2 linked regions of the Neorhizobium galegae genome follow. The protein of the gene in region 2 interacts with the protein of the main gene of each other region in a pairwise test. Links are inferred from orthologs where the notes say so. Each region holds a gene or a part of one and is shown on either strand. Other genes may lie near its edges. The genes, in order: hupB and dnaA.

Region 1 (3,146 bases), 1.0 Mb from region 2 along the record:
TCGAAGTGCTGGATCCGGCGCAGAATTCGACCTTCATGGACCACTACCTGGAAGTCGAATACGACCTGTCCGACGTGATGTTCATCACCACGGCGAACACGCTGAACATCCCGGCTCCGCTGATGGACCGTATGGAAATCATCCGCATCGCCGGTTACACCGAGGATGAGAAGCGCGAGATCGCCAAGCGTCACCTTCTGCCGAAGGCGATCAAGGAACATGCCCTGCAGCCGAACGAATTCTCGATCACCGACGATGCCCTGATGGCGATCAGCCAGCAGTACACGCGGGAAGCCGGCGTTCGTAGCTACGAGCGCGAGCTGATGAAGCTCGCCCGCAAGGCGGTCACCGAGATCATCAAGGGCAAGACCAAGTCGGTTGCGATCACCGCGGCCAACATCTCCGACTACCTCGGCGTTCCGCGCTTCCGCCATGGCGAAGCCGAGGGCGAGGATCAGGTCGGCGTGGTCACGGGCCTCGCATGGACGGAAGTCGGTGGCGAGCTGCTGACGATCGAAGGCGTGATGATGCCGGGCAAGGGCCGCATGACGGTCACCGGCAACCTCAAGGAAGTCATGAAGGAATCCATCTCGGCGGCGGCATCCTATGTCCGCAGCAGAGCCGTGGATTTCGGCATCGAACCGCCGCGCTTCGACAAGTCGGACATCCACGTCCACGTTCCCGAAGGGGCGACCCCGAAGGACGGCCCGTCGGCCGGTGTCGGCATGGCAACCGCGATCGTCTCGATCATGACCGGCATTGCCGTTCGCAAGGACGTGGCGATGACGGGCGAGATCACTCTTCGCGGCCGCGTGCTGCCGATCGGCGGCCTCAAGGAAAAGCTGCTTGCCGCCCTTCGCGGCAACATCAAGACCGTTCTGATCCCGGAAGAAAACGCCAAGGATCTGGCCGAGATTCCGGATAACGTGAAGAACAACATGGAGATCATTCCGGTTTCCCGCATGGGTGAGGTGATCCGTCACGCGCTCGTCCGTCAGCCGGAAGCGATCGAATGGGATGGTACGGTGGAAACGCCGCTGATCACCACGGTCGAAGGCGTGGACGACACAGGCGTTGCCGTCGCACACTGATCGATAGCCTTTTGGGTTATGCCAAATTGGCACCAGCAATGAAAAAAGCCGGCACAACGCCGGCTTTTTTTGTGAAAAATAACGCGTACCCCTTGTTTTTCAGGCGATTGCGGAGCTTTTGGGTTGCCACGGGCGGGCGCCTGACTATTGTCTGCCCCGATTACATGAGTCGTTCCAAAACCGTTTGAAAGGGGTGGAAACATGAATAAGAATGAGTTGGTATCCGCAGTGGCCGAGAAGGCCGGCCTCTCCAAGGCTGATGCCGCATCCGCTGTAGACGCCGTTTTTGAGACCGTACAGGCTGAACTGAAGAAGGGCGGCGATATCCGTCTTGCCGGTTTCGGCAGCTTCTCCGTTTCCCGTCGCGAAGCGTCCAAGGGTCGTAATCCGTCGACCGGCGCCGAAGTCGACATCCCGGCACGTAACGTGCCGAAGTTCTCGGCCGGCAAGGGCCTGAAGGACGCAGTCAACAGCTAACGCGCTGCCTTTGAGGCATCCTGTTACAGTCTCGCATTTGAAAAGGCCCGGGTTTTTCCCGGGCCTTTTTTTACGAACAGCTAATCTCCGCCGGCCAGGACGCCGGATGCGAAAACTGTCATCCGCCTGTCACGACCGTGGCTCACAAGCCACCTGTGTTTCATGGACAGGAGGGCTTCCCATGACGTTTTCACTTCGTGCCGCGTTGACCGCAGCACTTCTTGCTTCCGTTGCCGTGCCGGCGAGCGCCGAGCAGGTTTTCAACCGCATCGCGTCTTTCCCCGTCGCCGCCAATCTTCCCGCCGACAAGGACAAACTGAGCCCGAGCTCGGCCGAAATCGTCACCGCCAGCGAAGACGGCATGACGCTCATCTATACCGATAGCCCGCTCGGCGCGATCGGCTTCGTCGACATCACCGATCCGAAGGCCCCGAAGGCGCTCGGCGCGCTCACCTTCAAGGGCGAACCGACCTCGGTTGCGTCGGTCGGCAAGAAGGTTCTCGCCGCCGTCAACACCGGCGAAAGCAAGCAGAAGCCGACCGGCATCCTCGCCGTCGTCGACATTGCGACGAAGAAGGTCGACCTGACCTGCGATCTTGGCGGCCAGCCGGATTCGATCACCGTCTCCAAGGACAAGACCTTTGCCGCGATCGCCATCGAGAACGAGCGCGACGAGGACGTCAACGATGGCGCCCTCCCGCAGATGCCGGCCGGCGACCTGGTGATCGTCTCCCTGAAGGACGGCACCGCCGACTGCGCCTCGATCAAGCACGTGACGCTGACCGGCCTTGCCGGTGTCGCGCCGGAAGATCCGGAGCCGGAATTCGTCGCCATCAACGACAATGGCGAAATTGCCCTGACAATGCAGGAAAACAACGAGATCGTCATCATCGACGGTAAGACCGGCCAGGTCACCGGCCACTTCTCCGCCGGCAAGGCCGATCTCGAAGGCATCGACAACAAGACCGACGGCCAGCTGTCCTTCACCGGCAAGGCTTCGGCGCTGCGCGAGCCTGACGCCGTCAAGTGGCTCGACAACAACCGCCTGGTCGTCGCCAACGAAGGTGACTGGAAGGGCGGCTCGCGCGGCTTCACCATCTTCGATCGCACCGGCAAGGTTCTCTACGAATCAGGCGCCTCGCTGGAGCGCGCGGTTGCCCGCCTCGGCCATTTCCCGGAAAAGCGCGCGCGTTCGAAGGGCATCGAGGTCGAAGGCATGGAAGCCGCGACCTTCAACGGCCAGAAGTATTTTTTCCTGCTCGCCGAACGCGCCTCGGTTGTCGCCGTCTACAAGGACACCGGTGCCGAACCGCAGCTCATGCAGATCCTGCCCTCGGGCATCTCGCCGGAAGGTGCCGTCGCCATTCCGGGCCGCAACCTGTTTGCGACTGCCAATGAAGTCGATCTCGGCAAGGACGGCGGCGCCCGTTCGCATGTGATGATCTACGCCCTGGAAGAAGGCGTGGCCAACTATCCGAAGCTCGTCTCCAAGGATGTCGACGGCAATGTGCTCGGCTGGGGCGCGCTCTCGGGCCTGGTCGGCGACGCCCAGAAGGACGGCATCCTCTATGCCGTCAG
Region 2 (3,280 bases):
CGTAGAAGACGCCGCCCGGGCGCAAGGCCTTGTGAATGCGGCCGAGGATGCCCCCGAGCTCCGCCCGCGGCGCATGCAGGAGGCATGCATTGGCCCATATGCCGTCAAACGCCGAGACCGCGTCGATCTCCCCGAAACGGAGCACGCCAACCGGCCTGCCCAGATGTCTGGCGGCCTCCTCCGCCATCTCCGGCGTGCCATCCGTGGGCGTGGCGTCGAAACCCCGCGCGATCATGACCGCGCTATCCCTCCCGCTGCCGCAGCCGAGTTCGAGGATGGCGGCACCGGGCGCGAGTTTTGACAGGAAACTATCGAGGTGGCGCGTGCTCGGTGCGGAACTCGCCGCGTAGGTTGCCGCGTTTTGGCTATAGAAACGGGTCGTCGAATCCTTTTCGATAGCCATTCATGATCCTCAACGCTGCGACATCAGCAGCTTGGTGCCAAAGCCCACGAAGACCATGCCGACACCGAGATCGATCTTCTTCTTGGCCTTGAGATAGGCCGCCGCCACCGATCGGTGGGTGATCAGCGCGACCAGGAAGGTATAATAGACCGTCGATACGGCGACCATGACGGCAATCGCCGCAAGTCCATACAGGAAGGGCGTGCCGGCCGGCATGGTTGCGGCGAAAAGACTGGCGACGAAGAGCGCCGATTTCGGATTGGCAAGATTGGTTGCCAGCCCCATCCGGTAGGCGGTCTTGAGCGGCACCTCGATACGAGCCGCCACGATATCAGCCGACCGACGCGACTTTCGCGCATCCAGGAATATCTTCAATCCAAGCCAGACGAGATAAAGCCCGCCGACGATCTTAAGCGCCACATAGGCAAAGGGAGCCGCCTGAAAGAGGGCATTGATCCCCAGCCAGCCGGCAAAACCCCAGCAGAGCGTGCCGGTGATAGTGCCCATCGCCGCCAGGATCGGCACACGGCGCGGCGCCGTCAGCGCATAACGCATGACCAGAAGCGTATTGGGCCCTGGCGTAATACACGCCACGGCCCAGATTGTTGCGACAGAAAGCAGAAACATGGATTTTAAGCGTTGTTCTCGTTGATCAGCCGTTTCAAGAGTTCTACCTCGTGGCTGAGCTTCGTGTCACCCGAAATCAGGTCCTCGATCTTTCGGACGGCATGAAGGACGGTCGTATGATCCCTGCCGCCGAAACGGCGACCGATCTCCGGGAAGGAACGCGGCGTCAGCGTCTTCGACAGATACATGGCGATCTGGCGCGGCTTGACGATGACGCGGGTGCGGCGGTTCGAGACCAGTTCCTGTCGCGACACATTATAGTGACGCGCGACGATGCGCTGGATGTCCTCGATGCGGACGCGCTTGGCTTCGCCTGCGCCCACCAGATGCGCGAGCAGCTCATCGACACGCTCGATCGACAGAGAGGGCTCGAAGGAGCGGCGGAACAGAAGCTGGTTGAACGCGCCTTCCAGCTCGCGACCGCTGGCGGTCACATTGCGAGCGACGTGGCTCAGGATTTCCGCCGGGATATCGAGCGACGGATCGTCCTGGCGGGCAGTCGCCAAACGGCCCTTGATCATCTCGAGACGCATTTCGTAGTCCGGCGCTTCGACTTCGATCGCCACCCCACCCTGCAAGCGCGAACGGACGCGCGGATCGAGCGATTCCAGTTCCCAGGGCGCCCGGTCGGCAGCAACCACCACCTGCTTGGCGCTGTCGAGCAGCATGTTGAGGAGATGGCAGAACTCGTTCTGGATCATCTTGCCCTGCAGGAACTGCATGTCGTCGATGATCAGCAGGTCGATATTGCGCAGCGAGTCCTTCAGCGTCAGCGCGTCGTTGTCGCGGATCGCGGTCGCGAAACGCCACATGAAATATTCCGCCGTCAGGTAGACGACCCGCGGCATGCGCTCGCTGCCGACGGCCGCATTGGCAATCGCCTGCAGAAGGTGGGTCTTGCCGAGGCCGACGCCCGAATGAATGAAGAGTGGATTGAAACGGACCGCGCTGGCGCCGGCTTCAGCGATGGTCTTGGCGGCAGCAAGCGCTACCCGGTTCGACGGGCCCTCTACGAAAGTGTCGAAGGTAAAGCGGCTGTCGAGCGGGGAGCCGAACAGCGGTCCGGGAGCCTGGGTAGAACGCGCCGACGCAGCAGACGGCGACGGGAAAGTTGCGATCTTGCCAATCTCGCGGGGGCCCTGAGAACGTGGAAACGAAGCAACAACAGCAGGTTCCGGGGCCAGACTACGCTCTTCACCTGCCACAGGCGCCTTGATGCTGCGGCTTGCGCTGCGCACCAGGATTTCCACCTTCAGGATCTCGGCGTCTTCCGCCTGGAATATGGTGGTGATGAGATCCAGGTAACGATTGTTGATCCAGGACTTCAGAAAAGTGGTCGGTACCGTGAGCCGAACAACGCTCTTTGAGACGGAATGCAGCTTCAAACGCCCGAACCAGCTTGCATAAACATCCTGACCGACCTGTGCCTTCAGACGCGCACTAAACCGCTCAAAAAGAGCATTATGCTTCATTTCCGTCGTTTCCCCTGCCGCCTGGGAGCAACTAGAATCAAATGCCTGCCGCGCGTGGTCCCCATTACCTGCACGGGCTGATATAGTATTCATATGCATAATTCGCCGCCTTCCAAATCTCGTAGCCTGGCGGTTCTCGTTAACGCCGCCAGAACAAACTTTGTTTCAAGGCATAGCAAACCATTCCCAATCATTGAGAACCGTCGCCGCCCGTCCCCTTGTGTTTCAAAACCTTCTCTCGTCCTCGCAGCCGATCGAAAGTTACGCCCAGCCCGCCTCGTGAACGGTCTGCGCTTGCGGAAGCCACCCCACATATACGAACGCCCTCATCCTCATCATGAGCCGTCCGAACCTCTTCCACCTCCTTCATCCGGACACCGGACCGGATCGCGTTGACAAAAACCGGCCGTTTCCGGAAATGCCAATTTCCGGATCGCAACCGATGGTTATCAGGAAAACGGGAGAGTTTATCCCGTTGCAAAGGGTAAAAGTCTGCCTGCCGTCCACCATGTGACGGTAACCGGCAGCCCTCTGAAGTAATCCCCGCGCCCCTTGCTGAAGGCCATTTAGGCAGGATCAAATGCCAAGATCAATGATGAATTTTACGCAAAATTAAGAGGCGGGCGTTGACTCCACGAGCGTGATTTGAATGTCACAGAGGCATTCATGGAGAATCGCTGTTGAATCAATGGGATTCAAAAATGACATACATTCTGAACGATCGTTCACAGAAAAAATAAAAATCTTCTTGACTCCACCTGGGGGCTTTTGGCCATCG

Evidence for each region.
Region 1: the proteins of dnaA (region 2) and hupB interact in binary tests that used the Escherichia coli proteins (3 or more experiments, as listed by UniProt). The link is inferred for Neorhizobium galegae from one-to-one orthologs.

Annotation. Positions count from the first base shown.
Region 1 is NZ_CP090095.1:1,575,329-1,578,474, forward strand. The notes cover bases 105-2,930. They hold hupB (DNA-binding protein HupB), read left to right. Parts: upstream 105-1,292; coding sequence 1,293-1,568; downstream 1,569-2,930. Other genes in these bases: lon (endopeptidase La), read left to right, coding at 105-1,091; LZK81_RS07925 (esterase-like activity of phytase family protein), read left to right, coding at 1,750-2,930. Also shown: more of lon, read left to right, coding at 1-104; more of LZK81_RS07925, read left to right, coding at 2,931-3,146.
Region 2 is NZ_CP090095.1:536,528-539,807, reverse strand. Bases 319-3,278 are described here. They hold dnaA (chromosomal replication initiator protein DnaA), read right to left. Parts: upstream 2,602-3,278; coding sequence 1,036-2,601; downstream 319-1,035. Other genes in these bases: LZK81_RS02625 (LysE family translocator), read right to left, coding at 413-1,030; LZK81_RS02630 (class I SAM-dependent methyltransferase), read right to left, coding at 319-403. In the rest of the region: more of LZK81_RS02630, read right to left, coding at 1-318. UniProt on the Escherichia coli protein: Plays an essential in the initiation and regulation of chromosomal replication. Binds in an ATP-dependent fashion to the origin of replication (oriC) to initiate formation of the DNA replication initiation complex once per cell cycle.